Regions from separate parts of the Acidovorax sp. LjRoot66 genome, predicted to be linked through region 1. Evidence: predicted binding sites of a transcription regulator. Region 1 holds the regulator's gene; the other holds the start of a gene.
What was found. The regulator FNR, encoded in region 1, switches genes on or off when oxygen is low (the NO sensors DNR and NnrR bind a similar motif). The targets are predictions, from matches to a motif close to TTGATNNNNATCAA.
Positions count from the first base shown of each region.

Region 1 (11,310 bases):
CTTGCCCATGCACTGGTGCGCGCCGTAGCCGAAGGTCAGGTGCTCGACGGCGTTTTCGCGGTGCAGGTCCACGCGGTCGGGGTCTTCGAAGTGGCTGGCGTCCGCATTGGCCGATGCCTGGAACAGCAGCAGCTTGCCGCCCTGCGGGATCTTCACGCCGCCGACCTCGGTGTCGCGTGTGGCCATGCGCCGCCAGGCGATGATGGAGCCCGCCACGCGCAGGCATTCCTCCACCGCATTGGGTATCAGAGCGGGCTGTGCGCAGATTTCCTCCCACGCATGGCGGTGCGACAGCAGTGTCATGAAGGCGTTGGCCGTGGCGTTCGACGTGGTCTCGTGCGCGGCGGCCAGGATGGCCATCATCATCGAGCGCAGGTACGACTTGGTCACGATGTCCGGGTGCGCGTGGTGCTGGCGGATCGAGTCGTACATCCAGCCTTGGCCATCGGGCTGGGCCATCATGGTGTCCAGGATGCCCTGAGCGGTCTGCCAGAAGCGGCCCACGTTGTGGGCGATCTCCAATTGCTCCTGCGCCGTGGGCCGGCCCCAGGTGTTCAGGGTGTGCGCCACCGCGAAGTTGCGCAACTGCTCTGCCCCTTCATCCGGCACCCCGAGGAAGTGCAGCGCGATGGTCAGCGGAATCTCGTAGAACATGTCGGCCACCAGGTTCGCACGCCCCTTGTCCACGAAGCGGTCCATGTATTGGCGCGCCAGGTCGCGGATGGGCTGCTCGTAGTCCATCAGGCGCTCGGGCATGAAGGCGTCCATCAGCAGGCGCCGGCGCGCCATGTGGTCCGGCTCGTCCTCGTTGACCATGGTGCGGTTCATCGCGAAGCCATAGCTCTTGAGGATGGCCAGCACCTCCTCGGTGGCGGGCGTGATCTTTTCGAGCGCGACCGAGGGCGAGAACAGGATGTTGTCGCGGAACACCGCCTTCACGTCCTCGTAGCGCGTCACCACCCAGTAGCCCAACTCGGGGCTGTAGAAGACAGGCTCCTCCTCGCGCGCCCAGCGCACCACCTCGGCCGGGTTTTGCTGGTAGCTGGCGGCGAACGGGTCGAACGCCGCCGCACGCGCGCTCACGGGGCAGCCCGTGGGGCTTTTCTGGGCGGCGGCCATCGCGGCATGGTCGACCGGGCAGCGGGAGGCGTTGGCGGGGGCAGTCATCGTAAATCTCCTTTTGCGTAAATGTATTACGCAATGTAGCGACAATGATTCGGGTTTACCCTGGGTTGCCTTGGTAGCCCATGGCGCGGCTGATGAGCCGCGCTTCCTGCAGCAGTGCGGGGCAGATGGCGCCATCGGGCCGCAGGTCGAAGCCACCCGTGGCCCCCAGGGTGGTTAGGCAGGCGCACACATTGCCGGTGGCGTCGAAGACCGGCGCCGCGAGCGCACTGATGCCCTTGAGCAGCGAGTCGTGGGCGACGGCCCAGCCCCGCGCTCGCACTTGCTGTCGCAACTGCTCGACGGGCCGGGTGCCGTCGAGCTGCGCGCGCCTGTCCGCAGAGGCCTCGGCCAGCTCCTGCTCGGCCATGTCGATCACCAGCCGGTCGCTGGAGAAACCCAGAAACACCCGGCCCGTGGCCGACCACAGCGTGGAGAGCACCGAGCCCGCGCGGATGTTCACCGTGACGGGCAGGGTGGGTTCTTCCATGCGCAGCACGGTGGCCCCCTTGTTGCCCATGACCGCCAGGAAGGCGGTGACCTCCAGCGCCTGGCGCAGCCGCTGCAGGGACGCCTCGCCCAGGCGGATGGGGTCGCACTGGCGCAGGGCCGCCAGGCCAATGGCAATCGACTCCTGCGCCAGGTAGTAGTGCTGGTTGACGGGCGACTGCTCGACAAAGCCCTGCTGGCACAGGCTGGCCAGGTAGCGATGCACCTTGGCAGGGCTCTCGTCCACCTCGGCGGCCGTGGCGGTCAGGCTGGCCGCACCGCCCAGGCGGGTCAGCGCCTTGAGCACGCTGAGCCCCATTTCGGCCGATTGGACGCGTTGCCGGCGGTCGGCCACCCGGGCCGTGGAAGGGGATGTGGTCATGGTGTTTTGGTCGAAAACCTAGGGTAAACGCTGCCCCAGGCTATTACGCATAGCGGAGTAACATCACGCAGATATTAATCCCCTGAGGTGCAGACATGTTGAAGAATCGTCGCTTGTTGGCTGGAATGCTCGCTCTGCCGGCCCTGCTGGCCTGGGCCGCCCCGGCCAGCGCGCAAACCTACCCGGCCAAGGCCATCCGCTGGCTGGTGCCGTACCCGGCGGGCGGCGGCTCCGATTTTCTTGCGCGCACCGTGGGCCAGCAGCTGTCGACCCAGGTCGGCCAGCCGGTGCTGATCGACAACAAGCCCGGTGGCAACACGGCCATCGCCGCCGTGGAAACGGGCCGCGCCGCGCCCGACGGCTACACCATCCTGTCGGCCGACAACGGCACCATGGTGTTCAACCCGGCGCTGTACAGCAAGCTGACCTACAACCCCAGCAAGGACCTGCTGCCCGTGACGCTGATGGGCAAGTTCCCGATGATCCTGGTGGTCAACCCGGGCGCCGACTTCAAGGACGCCAAGGACTTCGTCGCCAAGGCCAAGGCCAAGCCCGGCGCCATGAGCTTCGGCTCGGCCGGCGCAGGCAGCCCGCACCACCTGGCGATGGAGCTGCTCAAGGTCGATGCCGGCCTGTTCATGACCCACATCCCCTACCGCGGCGCTGCGCCGGCGCTCACGGACCTGGCCGGCGGGCAGATCCCGGCCATGATGGTTGACCTGGCCGCCGGTGGCGCCTTCATCAAGGCCGGCAAGGTGCGCCCGCTGGCGGTGGCCAGCGCCAAGCGGCTGCCGCAGCTGCCCGATGTGCCGACCTTCGCCGAACTGGGCTTCAAGAACGTCGAGGCGTCTGCCCAGGTGGGCATCGTCGCGCCCGCAGGCACGCCGGCGGACGTGGTGGCTGCCCTGCAAAAGCAGGTGGCTGCCGCCATCAACCAGCCTGCGGTCAAGCAAAAGCTGGTGGACTTCGGCATCGAGCCCGTGGCCAGCACGCCGGCCCAGTATGCAGACCTGATCCGCACCGAGACGGACCGGTGGCACAAGCTGATCAAGGCGCAGCGCATTACCCTGGACTGACGCCCCTGGCAAGATCCCAAGACCCCATGGCGCCTACTGATTTGCGCCGGGTCTGGTGCCATCGTGCCACTCCCCGTTACAGTTGAAAACTCATCAGTTCAACTCAATACCGGAGAGTTTCATGCTGTCACGCCGCCATTTCCTGGGTGCTGGGCTTGCCGCCCCTGCTTTTTACGCTGCGGGCTCGTTCGTGCCTGTGTGGGCGCAGAATGCGCCCAACTTCGGTACGCCCACCCTGCCCAACCCCGGCTTTCGGCGCATGAAGGTGGGCGATGTGGAGGTGGTGGCGCTGGCCGATGGCGTCACGCGCCGCCCGCTGGGCGAGGAGTTCGTGAAAAACGCGCCGCTGGCCGAAGTGCGTGCGCTGCTCACCTCGCAGGGCCTGCCCACGGACTACATCGACGTGCCCTACACCCCCTTCCTGGTGGTGGCAGGCGGGCGCAAAATCCTGATCGACACGGGCCTGGGCGAGTTTGGCGGCCCCACCACCGGCAAGCTGCTCGACAGCCTGGCCGCTGCAGGCCTGAAGGCCGATGACATCGACACCGTGCTCATCAGCCACTACCACGGCGACCACATCAACGGTATTCGCAATAAGGCGGGCGCGCCGACCTTCCCAAAGGCCAAGGTGCTGGTGCCGGCCGCCGAGCATGCCTTCTGGATGGACGATGCCCGCATGGCGGCTGCGCCCGCGGGCATGAAGGGCGCCTTCGAGAATGTGCGCCGCACCTTTGCCACCATGCCGGCCGACACGCTGGTGCAGTTCGGGGCGGGTACCGAAGTGGCACCGGGCATCCAGTCCGTGGCGGCCTACGGGCACACGCCGGGCCACACCCTGTTTGAGCTCAAGTCCGCCGGCCAGAACTTCTTTTACGTGGCTGACCTGACCAACGTGCCGGCCCTGTTCGCACGCAACCCCGACTGGGCCGTGACCTTCGACATGGATGCCGAGGCCGCACGCAAGGTGCGGCGCGAGGTGTTCCAGCGCATCACCGCCAGCAATGCCATGCTGGGGGGCTTTCACTTCCCGTTCCCGGCTTTCGGGCGCATGGCGGCATCGGGCAATGGCTATGCGTTCCAGCCCGCAGCCTGAAGTGGCCGTTGGCCGGCGCACCGTGCTGGGCGCCGGGCTGGCGTTGACCACGCTGCATGCCTGGGCCGCCCAGGACCCCGAGGCCGAGGCCCTGCTGCGCAAGGGCGGGGTGGTGGCTGCGTTCCGCCACGCGCTGGCGCCCGGCACCTTCGATCCACCGGGGTTTCGCCTGGGCGACTGCGGCACGCAGCGCAACCTCAGCGAAGAAGGGCGCGAGCAGGCACGGCGCACCGGCGTGTGGTTCAAGGAGCGCCAGCTGCAGCCGGCCAAGGTGCTTTCGAGCCCCTGGTGCCGCTGCATCGACAGTGCCACGCTGGCCTTTGCCGCCCCCCAGGTGTGGCCCGCGCTGGGTTCGCCGCGCGGCGCGCCGGAGACCACCGGTGCCAGCCACCTGCGCGAGCTGCGCCAGGCGCTGGTGGCCGCGTCGGCACGGGGCGCAAGCTTCGAGGCCTGGTTCACCCATATGTTCGTGCTGTCCGATCTGGCCAGCACCAACACCAGTTCGGGCGAGGCGCTGATCCTGCGCGCGGACCGCAGCGGCAAGACCGAGGTGCTAGCCCGCCTGCAAGTCTCTTAGCTACAGGTCTGCGAGTTGACGATGCGCTTGAGCGCATCGGTGTCCAGGATGCGCACATGGCGCTGCTTGACCTCGACGATGCCGTCCTCGGCGAACTTGGAGAAGGTGCGGCTCACGGTTTCGAGCTTGAGGCCCAGGTAGCTGCCGATTTCCTCGCGCGTCATGCGCAGCACCAGCTCGGACTGCGAGAACCCGCGCGCGTGCAGGCGCTGCACCAGATTGAGCAGAAAGGCGGCCAGGCGCTCTTCGGCGCGCATGCTGCCCAGCAGCAGCATCACGCCGTGCTCGCGCACGATCTCGCGGCTCATGATCTTGTGCACATGGTGCTGCAGGGCCGTGACCTCGCGCGAGAGCTCCTCGATGCGGTCGAACGGCATCACGCAGACCTCGGCATCTTCGAGCGCCACGGCGTCGCAGGTATGGTGGTCGTTGACGATGCCGTCCAGGCCGATGATCTCGCCCGCCATCTGAAAGCCCGTCACCTGGTCGCGCCCGTCCTCGGTGGCCACGCAGGTCTTGAAGAAGCCGGTGCGGATGGCGTAGAGCGAGGTGAACACCTCGCCGTTGTGGAACAGCGTGCCCCCCCGCTTGACCTTGCGCCGCACGGCCACGATCTCGTCGATGCGCGTGAGCTGCTCGTCGTTCAGGCCCACGGGCATGCACAGCTCACGCAGGTTGCAGTTGGAGCAGGCGACTTTGATGGTGAGCGGGTTCATGGGCACAGCAGCTGATTGGGGGTGCGAACGGATCGCATCCGGGGGGAGGAGCGTGGTGGTGGCTGACATGCATCAAATTGTGGGCCCTGCGACTCCGTGATCACTTGATCTGCGTCAAGGTCGGTGGGCAAAGGCTGCGGCACAGTCAGTACCCAACAAGGAACCGCTCCCCATGACCGCTGTGACGCCCGAACTTCTGAGCCGCTTCGACGTGCCTGGTCCCCGCTACACCTCTTACCCCACGGCTGACCGTTTCGTCGAGGCTTTCGGAGAAGACGAGTATGTGCTGGCCCTGGCCCAGCGCAAGGCGGGCACGCCGGGCAAGGCGTTGCCGCTGTCGCTGTATGTTCACATTCCGTTCTGCGAGTCGCTGTGCTACTACTGCGCCTGCAACAAGATCATCACCAAGCACCACGACCGGGGCGATGTGTACCTGCGCTACCTGGCGCGCGAGGTGGAGCTGCACACGGCCCACTGCGGTACGGGCCAGGTGGTGAGCCAGCTGCACCTGGGCGGGGGCACGCCCACCTTTCTGTCGGACGACAAGCTGCGCGAGCTGATGGCGGTGCTCAGGCGCAGCTTCACGTTTGCGCCGGGCGGCGAATACTCCATCGAGGTGGACCCGCGCACCGTGACCCCCGAGCGCCTGGCGGTGCTGGCCGAGTTGGGGTTCAACCGCCTGAGCTTTGGCGTGCAGGATTTTGATGCCGATGTGCAAAAGGCCGTGCACCGCGTGCAGCCGGCCGCGCAGGTGTTTGCGCTGGTGGAGGCGGCGCGCAGCCTTGGGTTTGACTCGGTCAACGTGGACCTGATCTATGGCCTGCCGCGGCAGACTCCAGAATCCTTCGACCGCACGCTGGAGCAGGTCAAGCAGCTGCGGCCCGACCGCATTGCGCTGTATGCCTATGCCCACCTGCCCGAGCGCTTCAAGCCTCAGCGGCGCATCGTGCCGGCCGAGCTGCCGGCGGCGCCTTCCAAGGTGGCCATGCTCTCGCGCTCGCTGCAGCAGTTCATGGACGCGGGCTATGTGTACGTGGGCATGGACCACTTCGCCCTGCCCACCGACGCGCTGGCCGTGGCCAAGCGCCAGGGGCGGCTGCACCGCAACTTCCAGGGCTACAGCACCCAGCCCGACTGCGACCTGATCGCCCTCGGAGTCTCGGCCATCGGCCGGGTGGGCGCCACCTACAGCCAGAACGCCAAGACCCTGGATGAGTACTACGACCTGCTGGACCAGGGCCGCCTGCCCGTGGTGCGCGGCCTGGCCCTGAACCGCGACGACCTGGTGCGCCGCGCCGTGATCATGGCGCTGATGTGCCAGGGCGAGTTGCTGTTCGAATCCATCGAGGCGGGCTGGCTCATCGACTTCCGGCGCACCTTTGCGTCCGAACTGGAGCAGCTCGCGGGCCTGCAGGCGCAGGGCCTGGTGAGCGTGACGGAGGAGGGGATCACCGTCTCGGCCATGGGCTGGTTCTTCGTGCGCGGCATCGCCATGGTGTTCGACCGCTACCTGCAGGCCGACCGCAACCGCGCCAGATTCTCCCGGATCATCTGACCATGCTGGCCACCCTGGGCTGGACCGCGCTGCTGATGGGCCTGGCCGGTGGCCCGCACTGCCTGGCCATGTGCGCGGCGCCGTGCGGGGCGCTGGTGGGGCAGGGTGGGGAACAACCCGTTCGCTGGGCCGGGCAGGGGGGCGCGGGGCTGGCCGAACCCGCACCATCGCTTGCGCTGGGCCGGCTGCTGGCCTTCCATGGCGGGCGGGTCGCCGGCTACGCTGGCCTGGGCGCGGCTGCTGCCCTGGCCATGGATAGCCTGGCCTGGCTGACCCAGCGCACCGCTGCGCTGCAGCCGGCCTGGACCTTTTTGCACCTGGCCATGATGGCCTGGGGCCTCTTGCTCCTGGTGCAGGCGCGCCAGCCGGCCTGGGTGGAAGGCCTGGGCCGCTCGGTGTGGCGGCGCGTGCAGCCCCTCACGGCGGGGGCGGGCGGTGTGGGTGCGGCCGGGCTGCTCTGGGCGCTGATGCCCTGCGGCCTGCTGTACTCGGCCCTGCTGGTGGCGGCGCTCAGCGGTGGGCCGGTGCAGGGGGGCGCCACCATGGCGCTGTTCGCCCTGGGCAGTGGCCTGTGGCTGGTGGGCGGGCCGTGGCTGTGGTCGCGCCTGCGCAGCCGCATCAACCAGGCCCGGGCCGACTGGGGCACGCGCGTGGCCGGGGGGCTGCTGTGCGCGGCGGCCGGCTGGGCGCTGTGGATGGACCTGGTCTACAAGCCTTCGCTGTGGTGCCGGTGAGACAGCCGGTCAGCCGCCAGCTGTTGTTTTGCGCGTCCTACGCAGTTGCACGGATCGCAGGGCCGCCTGATCGGTGCATTGCCAGGGCTCTGCGTCTGCAGGGGGGCGGCCTGGAGCGAAACGCGGCTTTGGCGCAACGCTCCGGTGCAGGGTTTTCCCCGGGGTGTCGTGCATTGCATCACCGAATTCGGGACAGTATCGCCATGGCTATGTCCTATGACATTGCAGGACAAGACAGGCCTTCAGAACTGGTGATAATGGTGTAACCAATGGTGGCAGCGATGCCGCCGTGCTTCCACCCGTACGCCCCGAAGTGAATTCTTCCATCCTCATCGACATCAGCCAGCTGCGCATCGGCATGTACATCCAGCTCGACCTGGGCTGGATGCACCATCCGTTTCCGGTGAGCAGTTTCCGGGTGGCGTCTGCCGAGCAGATCGCCACCTTGCGCGAACTGGGGCTGACGGAGGTGCGCTACGTCCCCAAGAAGAGCGATCCCGACCTGCGCGAGCTGGCGCTGCCCCCGGTGGGCAGCCACCAGGAGGCGCCGCCCGCCGACGCTCCAGGTGCCGTGCGGGAGGCGACGGCCCCCGCTCCGCTGGCTGTGCCACCCGACCCCGCTGTGGATGAAGCCGCCGCCCGCCGGCGCCGGCTGCTGGAGGCGCAGAACCGTGCCCTGGCCCAGTGCAACCAGCGCTTTGGCGAGGCCACGCGCCGTTATGTGGCGCTGGAGAAGGTGGTCGTGGACCATCCCGAGCGCGCCCGCACCGACGGCGAAGTGCTGGTGGCCGGCTGCGTCAGCGACCTGCTCAACAACGGCGATTCGGTGATCCGCCTGCTCTCCGAAGGCGTGGGCGAGCCCGGGGCGCTGCACCCCGTGAACGTGCTTGTCGTCAGCCTGCTGCTGGGCAAGGCCCTGGGCATGAAGGCCGAGGACCTGCAGGACCTGGGGGTGGCCGCCCTGATCCATGACGTGGGCAAGATGCGCCTGCCCGACGCATTCAAGAACGTACAGGCCCACATGCCCGCGCCCGACCGCGCCCGCTACGAGGGCCATGTGCGTGAATCCGTGGCGCTGGCGGGCCGTATGGGCCTGGGCAAGCCGGTGCTGCTGGCCATTGCGCAGCACCATGAAATGGTGGACGGCAGCGGTTTTCCGATGCGGCTCACGGCGGCAGACCTCTCGCGCCCCGGCCAGGTGCTGGCGCTGGTGAACCACTACGACCGCCTGTGCAGCCCCGGCAGCGGCATGGGCGGGCTGACCCCGCACGAGGCGCTGTCCGTCATCTTCGCCCAGCACAAGGCGCGCTTCGACGCCGTGGTGCTGGGGGCCTTCATCCGCATGATGGGGGTGTACCCGCCGGGCTCCATCGTGCAGCTGGTCAACGACCGCTACGCCATCGTGGCCTCGGTCAACTCCTCGCGGCCGCTGCGCCCCAAGGTCATCGTGCACGACCCGCGCGTGCCCAAGGACGAGGCGCCCATCCTGGACCTGGAGACGGTGCCCGAGCTCGGTATCCGCCGCAGCCTCAAGCCCGCACAGCTGCCGCGCGAGGCGCTCGACTACCTGTCGCCGCGCAAGCGCATCTGCTACTTCTTCGAGCGTGCCGTGGCCCCCGTCCCCGACGAGGGTGGAGCGTGATCCGGCCGCTGCCGCAGGCATGGATCGACGGTTTGCTGGAGGCGGTATGGCTCGTCGATGAAAAGACCCTGTACATCCTGGCCGCCAACCAGGCGGCCGAGCACCTGACGGGCCTGACCATCGCCGACATGCTGGGCACGCCGGTCACCCTGCTGGCGGCCACGCCGCAGGACCAGATCTTCTGGAGCCAGCCGGCCGCCGTGGTAGCCGACGGCATCCATTCGCACACCAGCGTGCTGCACGCCACCGGCATCCTGGTGGCGGTGGAGCGGCGCGTGACGCGCGTGCCCCGGCTCGAAGGCGGCACGGCCTTCCTCGTCACCATGGTGGACCGAAGCCACCAGCAGGCCACCGAGCGCGAGCTCGAAACCCTGTTGGCCGAGCTGCGTGCCACGCTCGATTCGGCCGCCGACGGCATGCTCGTGTGCGGCCTCGATGGGCGGGTGCGCGCCTTCAACCAGCGGCTGGCCCAGCTGTGGAACGTGCCGGCCCCGCTGCTGGTGCGCCGCGACGACGAGGCCTTGTTTGCCCACATGGCCGACCAGGTGGCCGACGTGCCCACCTATGTCGAGCGCCTGGCCGCCGTGGTGGCCGAGCCCATGCAGGAGAGCATCGACATCCTCGGGCTGCGCAACGGCATGAGCCTGGAGCGCCGCTCGGTGCCCCAGTTCAGCCAGGGGCGCGCCGTGGGGCGGGTGTATTCGTTTCGCGACATCACGCGCCAGAACGAGGTGCAGGCCAGCCTGCGCCTGGCGGCGCGGGTGTTCGAGTCGAGCATGGACGCGATCTTCATCGCCGACAGCCACCACCGCCTGATGCGCATGAACCCCGGCTGCGAGCGCCTGGTGGGCAAGACCGCGCGCGCCTTCGAGGGTGCGGCTGCAGCCTCGCTGTTCGGTGGCGGGCCCGATGCCGACTTCATGGCCCAGGTCGAGGCCGGCTGGGCGCGCGAGGGCTTCTGGGAGGGCGAGTTGTGGCTGCCCCGCGAAAACGACGCCTACTGCGCCGTGCAGCTGTCCTGGGTGGCGCTGCGCGACGACGAGGACCGGCTGGTGCAGAGCATCGGCTTCATGCGCGACCTCACCTTGCAGCATGCCGCGCAAAAACGCATCGAGGAGCTGGCCTACAGCGATGTGCTCACCGGCCTGCCCAACCGCCTGCTGCTGTCGCAGCGCGTGGACACCGCCATCCAGGGCGCGCGCCAGAGCGATACCGGCTTTGCCATTCTGTTCCTGGACCTGGACCGCTTCAAGATCATCAACGACTCGCTGGGCCACCCGTTCGGCGACCGCGTGCTGCAGTTGGTGGCCGAGCGCCTGCAGACCTGCCTGCGCCAGACCGACATGCTGTGCCGCCTGGGCGGCGACGAGTTTGTGATCTACCTGCACGGCGGCGATGCCGTGGTGGCCGAGAGCGTGGCGCGCCGCATTCTCGACGAGATGCTACGCCCCTTCACGCTCGACAACATGGGTTTTTCGATCCAGTGCAGCATCGGCATGGCGCTGTACCCGCAGGACGGCAGCTCGCTGGACGAGCTCATCAAGCAGGCCGACACGGCCATGTACCAGGTCAAGGAACGCGGGCGGGGCAGCTACGGCTTCTACCAGCCGCAGATGAACGCCAACCTGCTCTCGCGCATGAAGCTGGAGCACGCCATGCGCCAGGCCCTGGGCGAGCAGCGCATGGCCGTGCACTACCAGCCGCAGGTGAGCATGGAGACCGGTGCCATCACCGGCGCCGAGGCGCTGATACGCTGGACCGACCCCGAATTCGGCTCCGTCTCGCCCGGCATGTTCATCCCGCTGGCCGAAGAATCGGGCTACATCGTCACGCTGGGCGCCTGGGTGATGGAGCAAGCCGTGCGCGAGGCGGCGGCCTGGAT
Region 1 is NZ_CAXUQU020000001.1:5,072,044-5,083,353, reverse strand. It holds gene ACSQ3Y_RS23920 (cytochrome P450/oxidoreductase) at 1-1,167, opposite strand, end outside; gene ACSQ3Y_RS23915 (IclR family transcriptional regulator) at 1,223-2,035, opposite strand; gene ACSQ3Y_RS23910 (Bug family tripartite tricarboxylate transporter substrate binding protein) at 2,131-3,111, shown strand; gene ACSQ3Y_RS23905 (MBL fold metallo-hydrolase) at 3,233-4,204, shown strand; gene ACSQ3Y_RS23900 (histidine phosphatase family protein) at 4,176-4,781, shown strand; gene fnr (fumarate/nitrate reduction transcriptional regulator Fnr) at 4,778-5,497, opposite strand; gene hemN (oxygen-independent coproporphyrinogen III oxidase) at 5,670-7,052, shown strand; gene ACSQ3Y_RS23885 (sulfite exporter TauE/SafE family protein) at 7,055-7,786, shown strand; gene ACSQ3Y_RS23880 (HD-GYP domain-containing protein) at 8,100-9,428, shown strand; gene ACSQ3Y_RS23875 (EAL domain-containing protein) at 9,425-11,310, shown strand, end outside.

Region 2 (11,310 bases), 4.7 Mb from region 1:
CGTTCGTAGATCTCGTTCATCCAGTCTCCCGTCTGGCGCATGGCATGGTTGGGGTAGCAGCTGCACGGAAAGTGGCACAGCGGCATGGCCGTGGAGACGCAGCCCTTGCAGGGATGGATGTGGCGCCCGTAGTCGGAGGTGACGCGGCTCAGGTCGAGCAGGTCGATTTCAATGTGCTCGGCGGCCAGCACGTCGCGCGCCATGTTGAGCATGCGCCAGCTCTTGGAGATCTCGCCGGGGCAGGTGCCGTCGTTGCGTGCCGAGCCGCAGACCAGCAGCACGCGCGAGGGGCTGGCCGGGTCGGCCCAGCGCGCACGCGCTGCGTCGATGCGCTCCTTGGCCTCCAGCCAGTCGACCGACAGGTCGTAGTCCGGGTCGGCATAGCCGGGCCCGGCCTTGCGTGTGCGTGGCGCCTTGCGGTTGTCGTCGTAGTTGCGCCAGGCGATGGCCTCGATGCGGTCCAGGGCGTCGCCGGCCTCGTCGGCAAAGCGCGGGTCCTGGAAGTCGAGCAGGAAGCGTTCGCGGAATTCGGCGCGGTCCAGCGGCTGGGGGGCCTGGCCGGTGCGCGCCCGTGGGGGTGTAGGGCTTGTCATGCACAAAATTCGACCACCGCCGGCAATGCCACCGTATCGGACAAGGCGCCGACTTGATCTGGGGCAAGGGCTTGACCTTGACACCATGGCAAGCTGTAAGGTACCCCTCATGACCAACGACACCACCCCTGACCGGGCCCTTGAGGCCCTGCAACAGTTCGACCTGGGCATCGGCGGCATGACCTGCGCCAGCTGCGTGGGCCGCGTGGAGCGCGCGCTGCGCAAGGTGCCGGGCGTGCAGGATGCCTCGGTCAACCTGGCCACGGAGTCCGCCCGCATCGGCGTGGCGGCGCCCGCCGGCAGCGATGCCGCTGCGCTGGAGGCGCAACTGCGCCGCGCCGTGCGCAATGCGGGCTACGAGCCGCTGGCGAAGGACCACGCCGATGCGGCCGAGGACCTGTCGCCCTGGGCTGGCTTCCTGCCCGTGGGCGTGGGCCTGGCGCTGTCGGCACCGCTGGTGCTGCCCATGCTGGGTGATCTCTTCGGGCAGGACTGGATGCTGCCCGCGTGGCTGCAGTTCGCACTGGCCACGCCGGTGCAGTTCATCCTGGGGGCGCGCTTCTACAAAGCGGGCTGGCATGCACTGAAGGCCCTCACGGGCAACATGGACCTGCTGGTGGCGCTGGGCACCAGCGCGGGCTGGGGCCTGTCGGTGTGGCTATGGCTTACTGCACATGCTGGCCATGCGCCGCACCTGTATTTCGAGGCCTCGGCCGTGGTGGTCACGCTGGTGCTGCTGGGCAAGTGGCTGGAGGCACGCGCCAAGCGCCAGACCACCACCGCCATCCATGCGCTGCATGCCTTGAGGCCCGACGTGGTGCACCTGTTGGGCAAGGCCGGCGAGGTGGACGTGCCTGTGGCCGAGGTGCTGGTGGGCGACCGGCTGGTGGTGCGCCCGGGCGAGCGCATCCCGGTGGACGGCACGGTGCACGAGGGCCACACGCAGGTGGACGAATCCATGCTGACTGGCGAGCCGCTGCCGGTGGCGCGCGACGTGGGCGCGCCCCTCACGGGCGGCTCGATCAACGGCGACGGGCGCGTCGTGATGGCGGTGACGGCCGTGGGCGCCGAGACGGTGCTGGCGCACATCATCCGCCTGGTGGAGGATGCGCAGGCCGCCAAGGCCCCGCTGCAGCGGCTGGTGGACAAGGTGTCGGCCGTGTTCGTGCCGGTGGTACTGGCCATGGCCCTGGCCACCTTGCTGGGCTGGCTGTGGGCCGGTGCTGGCATGGAGGCGGCACTGATCCACGCCGTGGCGGTGCTGGTGATCGCCTGCCCCTGTGCGCTGGGCCTGGCGACGCCGGCCGCCATCATGGCGGGCACGGGCGTGGCCGCCAAGCACGGCATTTTGATCAAGGATGCGCAGGCGCTGGAGCGTGCGCACCAGGTGGACACGGTGGCCTTCGACAAGACCGGCACGCTGACCGTGGGCCAGCCGCGGCTGACCGCCTTCGAGGTGGTGCCGGGCCTAGTCGAAGGCGCGGTGCTGGCGGCGGTCGCGGCGGTGCAGAGCGGCAGCGAGCACCCGCTGGCGCGCGCCGTGGTGCGCGCGGCGCAGGAGCGCCAGCTGGCCCTGCAGGCCCCAGATGCCGTGCGCGCCGTGCCGGGCCGTGGCACCGAAGGCGAAGTGCAGGGCGCCAGCTACCTCGTGGGCAGCCTGCGCTGGATGCAGGAGCTGGAGGTGGACCTGGGATCGCTGGCCGGCCGTGCCACCGATCTGCAGGCCGAGGGCGCTACCGTCTCTGCGGTGGCCGAGCGCACGGCCCAGGGCCTGGCCTTGCGCGCATTGCTGGCCTTTGGCGATGAGCCCAAGCCGGGCGCGCGCGAGGCGCTGGCGGCCCTCAAGGCCCGGGGCATCCGCACGGTGATGCTGTCGGGCGACAACCGGGGGGCGGCCGAGGCCATGGCGCGCCGCCTGGGGCTCGACCCGGCGGCGGGCGAGGTCATGGCCGAGGTGCTGCCGGGTGACAAGGCCGTGCGGGTGGCCGCATTGCAACAGGGCGGCCATGTGGTGGCCATGGTGGGCGACGGCGTGAACGACGCGCCGGCCCTGGCCGCCGCCGACGTGGGCATGGCCATGGGCAATGGCACCGATGTGGCCATGCATGCGGCGGGCATCACGCTGATGCGCGGTGACCCCTTGCTGGTGGCGGCAGCGCTGGACATTTCGCACCGCACGGTGATGAAAATCCGCCAGAACCTGTTCTGGGCCTTTGCCTACAACGTGGCCGGCATCCCCTTGGCGGCGCTGGGTTACCTGAGCCCGGTGGTGGCCGGGGCTGCTATGGCGCTCAGCTCGGTAAGCGTGATGGCGAATGCCCTCCTGCTCAAGCGCTGGCGCATGTGATAAACACGTATGGCGCATGGTCACACTTGTCTGGCAAACTGCAACGTTTTGTTGCAGCCCGGCGGACACGGGGGTGGGGAAGGCCCTGCGTCGCAGACGCCTTCCTTGCAGTCCGGCACGGGCACACACATCCATAAGGACGACAGATCATGAATCTTTTCTCGCTCATGCGGCAGTTCACCATTCGATTCCGCATGCTGGGGGCCATTGGCGTGGTGCTGGGTCTGCTGGGGCTGCTGGGGGGTGCCGGCATGCTGGGCATGTTCCGCATTGCCGATCTCAGCGAGGACTTCATGGCCAACTCCTTCGCCGAAGTGGGGTACATGGCCGAGCTGCGCGGCGAGATGGGCACCATCCGCCAGCTCGAGAAGGACATGATCATCGGCTACGAGAAGCCCGAGGTTGTGAAGGTGGCACAGGCCAAGTGGCTGGCCAGCCAGGAGAAGGCCAAGAAGATCGCCACCAAGTTCCTGGACGGACCCGAGGACAGCGACAACCCCGTGGTACGCGACATCATCAAGCGCCTGGACAGCTACCGCGAGCAGTTCGCCCATGTGGCGCGCCAGCTGGAGGCGGGGGGCTACGACACGGCCACCATCGCCAACCGCATGAGCGGCAAGGCCGTGGCCGAGTTCGACCAGGCCGACAAGCTCATGGTGCAGCTCGATGAGGTGCTGCGTGCCGATGTGGCCAAGGCCGTGGAGCAGCAGAGCAGCGTCACTGCGCAGACCAAGTTGCTGTTCGCGTTGGCTGTGCTGATCACGGTGGTGGTGGTGGTGCCGCTCACGCTGCTGAACATGCAGTCCATCTGCAACCCACTGGCCGAAGCCCGGCGCATGGCGCAGGCGATTGCCGGTGGCGATCTGTCGCAGCCCATCAACCCGCAGGGCAAGGACGAGGTGGCCGATCTGCAGCGCGCGCTGCGCGACATGCAGCAGGGCCTGGGTTCGCTGGTGGCGCAGGTGCGCGATGCCAGCGGCAACATCGCCACGGCCAGCCAGGAGATCGCCACGGGCAACCAGGACCTGTCGCAGCGCACCGAGCAGACGGCCAGCAACGCGCAGGAGGCCGTGGCCTCACTGTCGCAGCTGACCTCCACCGTGCAGCAGACGGCATCGTCCTCGCAGATGGCCAACCAGTTGGCGGCATCGGCCTCCAATACCGCCACGCGTGGCGGCTCGGTGGTGCAGCAGGCCGTGGCCAGCATGCAGGAGATCTCGGCATCGAGCCGCAAGATCGGCGACATCATCGGCCTGATCGACTCCATCGCCTTCCAGACCAACATCCTGGCGCTGAACGCGGCGGTCGAAGCGGCCCGTGCGGGCGAGCAGGGCCGTGGCTTTGCCGTGGTGGCCAGCGAAGTGCGCAGCCTGGCCCAGCGTTCGGCCGCAGCGGCCAGCGACATCAAGGCGCTGATCAGCAACAGCGTGACCGCCGTGGACGGCGGTGTGCGCCATGTGGAAGACGCGGGCACGGCGATGAAGGAGATCGTGGCCAGCGTGCAACGCGTGGGCGACATCATCGGCGAGATCACGGCCGCGGCCACCGAGCAGTCGGCCGGCATCGGCCAGGTGAACCAGTCGGTGGGCGAGATCGACCGCATGACGCAGCAGAACGCGGCGCTGGTGGAAGAGTCCGCTGCCGCGGCCGAGTCGCTGCGCGAGCAGGCGGCGCGCCTGTCGGAAGTGGTGCAGCAGTTCCAGCTCGACGAGTCGATGGCCCACAGCGGCCATGGCGGTCACAGCGGCAGCCCCGTGGCCCAGCCCCATCAGCATGCATCGCTGCGTGCACCAACGGGCTCGCGCCAGCTGTTGGCACGCTGACGCCACGCCGTCTTCGGCCCCAGGGCAAGGCCCCGCGCGCTTCTGCGAGCGGGGCTTTTTTCATGGGGCTTTCATTGACCTGCGTCAGGTCGGTCCGGACACCGGCATGGCACCCTTGGGGCAATGTAATCTTCAGGAGCGAAGCCATGCCCCATGCCAGTGTGCGGACCATTCGCGACGAACACGCCTCGCTGGCAGCGGTGCTGCGCTCGCTGGAACTGATGCTGGACCGGGGGCCGGCCGACGCGCCGGCCGCGTTCTTCGACGTGATGCGCGCGATGCTGTTCTACATCGATGAGTTTCCCGAGCGCCAGCACCACCCCAAGGAGTCGCAGTGGCTTTTCCCCCGAGTGGCGGAGCGTGCGCCCGAGGCGGCGGCAGCCATCGCGCAACTCGAGCGCGAGCATGCAGGCGGGGAGGCAGCCGTGCGCGAGCTGCAGCACCTGCTGCTGGCCTGGGAACTCTTGGGGGACACGCGGCGCAGCGCGTTCGAGGAGGCCCTGCAGCGCTATGTGGCCTTCTACCTAGAGCACATGCGGATCGAAGAGACCGTGGTGCTTCCCGCAGCCCACGCGCACCTGGATGCGCAGGACTGGGCGGCCGTGGATGCGGCGTTTGCCAGCAACATCAATCCCCTGGCGCAGGGCCCGGTCCGCGACGGGGCCTATGACCGCTTGTTCACCCGCATCGTGATGCGGGCCCCCAGTCCGATAGGGCTGGGGTAGCCCCCCTGAGCCGCTTCGCGTCATCCCCCCAAAGGGGGGACGCCCCCGGTGCGGCGGGGCGGCCCTTGCACGGGGGCACTGGCGTGTACAGCGCGCATTGCATGCGCTGCTGAGGCAGGCACCGCCCGAGAGCTGACAACGCTTGTTACGCTGCTGTCTCAGCGAGCGTCGGGTAGTCGGTATAGCCCTTCTCGCCGCCGCCGTAGAAGGTGCTCTGGTCCCAGGCGTTGAGCGGGGCCTTGGTGCGCAGGCGCTCGACCAGGTCGGGGTTGGCGATGTAGAGCTTGCCGAAGGCCACGATGTCGGCCGTGCCGTCGGCCACCACTTTCTCGGCCAGGCCGGCGTCGTAGGCGTTGTTGACCATCCAGGCACCCTTGCCGCCGGCTTCGCGGTAGGCCGTCTTGAGGGCGGCGTAGTCGAAGGGGCGGTCCGGCAGTTCGCGCGGGCCGCCGGTAGCGCCTTCGATCACGTGGATGTAGGCCAGGCGCAGCTGGGCGAGCTGGCGGATCACGTAGTCGAACAGGGGCTGCGGGTCTTCGTCCACGATATCGTTGGCCGGCGTGACGGGCGACAGGCGGATGCCGACCTTGCCGCCACCCACGGCATCCACGGCGGCGCGCGTGGCCTCGAGCAGCAGGCGGGCGCGGTTCTCGATGCTGCCGCCGTAGTCGTCGGTGCGCTGGTTGGCGCCGGTCTTGAGGAACTGATCGAGCAGGTAGCCGTTGGCGCCATGGATCTCCACGCCGTCGAAGCCGGCGGTCTCCACCGCGTTGCGGGCGGCGGCCGCGTAGCTGTGCACGATGCCGGGCAGCTCGGATGCGTCGAGCGCGCGCGGCTGCGAGGTGGGGGCGAAGCTGCCCTTGCCGGTGGCGCGGTCGATCAGGTAGGTCTTGGACTTGGCGATGAGGGCCGAGGGCGCCACGGGTGCGCCGCCATCGGGTTGCAGGTCGTTGTGCGAGATGCGGCCCACGTGCCACAGCTGGGTCACGATCTTGCCGCCGGCCTTGTGCACGGCGGTGGTGACCTTCTTCCAGGCATCGAGCTGCTCGGTGCCGTACAAGCCCGGCACGTCGGCATAGCCCTGGCCCTGGTGGCTGATGGCCGTGGCCTCGGTGATCAGCAGGCCGGCGCTGGCGCGCTGCGCGTAGTAGGTGGCCGTGATCTCGGCCGGCACGGCATTGGGTGCGCGGTTGCGCGTGAGCGGTGCCATGGCGATGCGGTTGGCCAAGTGGATGTCACCGACCTGGAGGGGATCGAAAAGAGAGGCTGTGGACATGGAGCGGAGCTTTCGTTCGTGCGGAGGTCGCAAGGACCGGAAATGACGGACAAGCGTATTCGCAATCGGCAAAGGCTGCAGTGGGCTGGCGCAACACAGGGCAAGGGATTTGTGTTACCGCAAGGCCTGGGAGGCTGCGCATGGAGAACAGCGGGCGACAGCACCGTGGACCCTTGCCCGGCACAATGGCCGCCATGAGCCATGACCCGCCCGCGCCTTCCTCCGCCCTGCTGCGCAATGGCCTGTGGCTGGCCGTGGCCCTGTCGATGGGGGCGGCTGTCTCGCTCGGTATCACGCGCTTTGCCTACGCGCTGCTGCTGCCGCCGATGCGCGAGGACCTCTCCTGGTCCTACACGCTGGCCGGGGCCATGAACACCGTGAATGCGCTGGGCTACCTGCTGGGCGCCCTGGCCACGCCGATGTTGCTGCGCCGCTTTTCGCCCGGCACCTTGCTTGTGGCGGGGTCGGTGCTGGCCACCGTGTTCATGGGGCTGTGCGGCTTTTTCGTGGATGCCGTGCCGCTGCTGGTGCAGCGCCTGCTGGCCGGGGTGGCGAGTGCGCTGGTCTTCGTCTGCGGCGGCCTGCTCGCGGCGCGGCTGGGCGCGCAGCAGCCCGGGCGCAGCGGCCTGCTGCTGGGCCTGTACTACGGCGGCACGGGCTGGGGCATCAGCCTGTCGGCGGTGCTGGTGCCGGCGGTGCTGGCCACTGCACCGGGCCCGCACCCCTGGGCCTGGGCGTGGTGGGCACTGGCCCTGGCCTGCGTGGCAGCCACGCTGGTGCTGCTGTGGCCGGCGCGGGCGCTGCAGGCCCTGGCCGCACCGGCCGCTGCCGCAGCTTCCTCGCAGCCGGCAACCGGTGGCATGCGCTGGGCGGCCTTTGCGCCGGCGCTGCTGGGCTATGGCCTGTTCGGTGTGGGCTATATCGGCTACATGACCTTCGTGGTGGCGCTGCTGCGTGAGCAGGGCGCCAGCGGCACGGCCGTGACCTGGTTCTATGCGCTGCTGGGGCTGGCGGTGGTGCTGTCCTCGCGCATCTGGGCGGGCCTCCTGGACCGCAGCCGGGGAGGGCAGGCGCTGGCCCTGCTCAACGGCCTGCTGGGCGTGGCCACGGTGCTGCCGGCGCTGACCTCGGCGTGGCCCGTGGTGCTGGCCTCGGGCCTGCTGTTCGGCGCGGTGTTCCTGTCGGTGGTGGCCTCCACCACGGCGCTGGTGCGGCACAACCTGCCGCAGGCGCTGTGGGCCAGCGGCATCAGCGCCTTCACCATCGTCTTCGCGGCCGGCCAGATCGTCGGGCCCACGGTGGTCGGCTGGATCGCCGATGGCCCCGGCGGGCTGGCGCGCGGGCTGGTGTTCTCGGCCTGCGCGCTGTGGATCGGCGCGGCCGTGGCGTCGCGGCAGAAACCGCTGGAGGCATGACGCGCCAGCGGCGGCCGCTCGGCGCTGCTTACTTGAGCAGGCCTTCAGCCTTCATGGCTTCCTGCACGGCAGGGCGGGCGGCCACGCGGTCGCGGTAGGCGGCCAGGTGGGTGAAGGCCGAGATGTCCACGTTGGTGGGCTTGGCCCAGTTGGTCACGGTGAACAGGTAGCCGTCGGCGACGGTGAACTGTTCGCCCATCAGGTACTGCTTGTCGGCCAGCTGGCCGTCCACCCACTGCAGGCGCTGCAGCAGCTTGTCGCGCGCGATGGTCTTGTATTCCTCGGGCGTGGCGGGGTTGAACAGGGGGCTGAAGCCCTTGTGGATCTCGGTGCCGATGAAGGTCAGCCATTCCTGCAGGCGGTAGCGCTGCAGCGAGCCGTTCTGGGGGGCCAGCATCTTCAGCGGCACCTGGTCGGCGATGTACTGCAGGATGGCCGGGCCTTCGCGCAGGCGCGTGCCGTCGTCCAGCTCCAGCAGGGGTACGTAGCCCAGCGGATTGATGGTGTAGTAGTCGGTGCCGTCCTGCAGCTTGTGGCTCTTGGTGCTGGCCAGCACGGGCGTGAACGCCAGGCCCGCTTCATGCAATGCGATGTGCGGAGACAGGGAGCAGGCGCCAGGAGAGTAGTAGAGTTTCATTGTGGGTCCTCTGGGTTGGATACGGCGGGAACCCCCGATCCTATGCGCTGCTCCCGCTTTTTGCATGACCCGGGCGGTAAAGCCGCCCGGGTTGCCCGGGGCAAGTGTCAGCTGTCGTAACCAGGCGCGTCGCGCTGCGCCTTGCGCAACAGCGAGGGCCAGACAAAGGCACCGCCCAGGCCACCGGTCTGCACGCGCATGGCCTGGGCCACGCCACTCACGATCTGCGGGTCCAACGGGTTGAGCTCGCCGCCGGCCTGGGCGTCGATCTGGATGCGGCAGGTGTTCTCGAAGGTGTACATCGACAGGAAGGCGTCGGCAATCGACTTGCCCACCGTGAGCAGCCCGTGGTTGCGCAGCATGAGGAAGTTGGCCTCGCCCAGGTCAGCCTGCAGGCGCGGCTTTTCCTCGTCGCGAAAGGCCACGCCCTCGTAGCCGTGGTAGGCCAGCGAGGCGAGCACGAAGGTGCTCTGCTGGCTGATGGGCAGCACGCCGCATTTCTGCGCGCTCACCGCCACGCCGGCGCGGGTGTGGGTGTGCAGCACGCACTGGGCATCGTGCCGGGCCTCGTGCACGGCGCTGTGGATCACGAAACCGGCCGGGTTCACCGGGAAGGGCGAGTCGTGCAGCTTGTTGCACTGCATGTCGACCTTGATCAGGCTCGATGCCGTGATCTCGTCGAACATCAGTCCGTAGGGGTTGATCAGGAACTGGTGCTCGGGGCCCGACACCGACTCGGGCAGCTTGGCGCTGATGTGGGTGAACACCAGGTCGCTCCAGCCGTACAGTGCCACCAGGCGGTAGCAGGCGGCCAGGTCGCAGCGCAGCTGCCATTCTTCGGGGCTGACGCTTTCTTGCAGGGAGGGGATGGCGATCATGGGGTGTGTCTCCTGGAGTTGTGGGTATCGGAAGGCCCACTGTAGGCCGCCTGCAGCCCTTGGACTGTCCGGCAGGCTACACAACGGAGCTGTTTCCTGGGGCATTCCCGCAATGTCGCGGGCATTCCATTTCGCCGTGCGCACCTCCAATCGCCACGCGGCAGGCGTCCCTACAGTCGATTCACCCCATCGCACGATGGGAGGGAACCACCACCGGACTTCTGGAGATCACCACCATGCCAACACTCAAAATCGCGAGGCTGCTGGCCTCGTTCGCGGCCGCCACCTGTCTGTCCGCCCTGGGGCTTTCGGCCCATGCCCTGGAGACCGTGGACAAGGGCGCCTTCACCATCGCCTTCTCGGGCGACATGCCGGGCACGGGCTACCAGGACGGCCGGATGGTGGGCTACGACGGCGAAATCCTGCAGCGCGTCGCCGAGGCGTTGCAGCTCAAGGTCAAGCCGGCGCTGATGGAGTGGTCGGGCACCATCGCCTCGGTGCAATCGAAGCGCGTGGACGTGATGGCCGGCACCATGGGCTGGACGGAACAGCGCTCGAAGATCATGGCGCTGAGCGACCCCATCCACTACTTCAAGAACGGCATCACGCAGTCCGACAAGACCGACTGGAGCAAGTTGAAGGACCTGGAGGGCAAGAAGGTCGGCACGATCACGGGCTTCTCGTTCATCCCCGAGCTGCGCAAGATCAGTGGCCTGCAGCTGGCGCTGTACGACACCTCGGACGCGGCCGTGCGCGACCTGCTGGCCGGGCGCATCGACGCGGTGATCGGCGACCCGCCGGTGATGCAGTACGCGATCTCGCAGAACCCGCAGTGGAAGATCAAGTTCAACGCCTTCAGCGATGCCTCGCCCGACTACCCGCTGCTCACCGGCCCGGGGCAGGTGGTATTCGGCCTGAACAAGGACAACCCCGAGCTTCTCAAGGCGGTCAACACCGAGATCGCCAAACTCTGGCAGACCTGCGAGCTGCGCAAGATCGGCAAGACCTACGGCCTGGTGCAGGACGTCTGGTACATCCCGGTGGGCCAGAACGCCCGGGCCGGCGTGGACCGCGCGGCAGACTGGAAGCTGCCTTCCTGCAAGTGAGCTTTTGAGACCCTGGCGAGCCGCGTGCATGCCCCTGGGAACGCATGCGGCGTTCTTGCTTCAGGCCTCCACGGTGCCGGCCTGCAGCGCCTTGCGCATGCGCCCCGGCGGCATGCCGTACAGCTGCTGGAAGTGCCGGATGAAGTGCGAGGCATCGGAAAAGCCGCACTCGTAGGCGATGGTGATCACCGGCAGGTCGGTGCTGGTGAGCATCCAGCGCGCGTACTTGAGGCGCGCGTTGCGGTAGAACTCCGACGGCGTGGTGCGCGTCTCGGCCAGGAAGACGCGCTCGAGCTGGCGGCTGCTCGAATCCACGAGTCGCGCGATGACCGCGATCTCCAGCGGCGTGCCGATGTTCTTTTCCATCAGCACGATGGCCTGGCGCAGCTTGTCGTGGTCGGCCGTGCCGTAGCCCAGCGCATGGCGGCGCGCCACGTGGGTGCTGCTGGCGGCGGGGTTCACCGTCATCTGGTGGATGACCTTGGCCGCGCGGTCGGGCCCGCAATGCAG
Region 2 is NZ_CAXUQU020000001.1:413,846-425,155, forward strand. It holds gene ACSQ3Y_RS01935 (flavodoxin family protein) at 1-593, opposite strand, end outside; gene ACSQ3Y_RS01940 (heavy metal translocating P-type ATPase) at 703-2,940, shown strand; gene ACSQ3Y_RS01945 (methyl-accepting chemotaxis protein) at 3,090-4,763, shown strand; gene ACSQ3Y_RS01950 (hemerythrin domain-containing protein) at 4,910-5,488, shown strand; gene ACSQ3Y_RS01955 (alkene reductase) at 5,634-6,764, opposite strand; gene ACSQ3Y_RS01960 (YbfB/YjiJ family MFS transporter) at 6,959-8,179, shown strand; gene gstA (glutathione transferase GstA) at 8,208-8,816, opposite strand; gene ACSQ3Y_RS01970 (class II aldolase/adducin family protein) at 8,924-9,694, opposite strand; gene ACSQ3Y_RS01975 (ABC transporter substrate-binding protein) at 9,931-10,800, shown strand; gene ACSQ3Y_RS01980 (GlxA family transcriptional regulator) at 10,861-11,310, opposite strand, start outside.
Region 2: ACSQ3Y_RS01950 (hemerythrin domain-containing protein) is a predicted target of FNR. The motif match lies at 4,838-4,851, and genes of this name have one in related genera.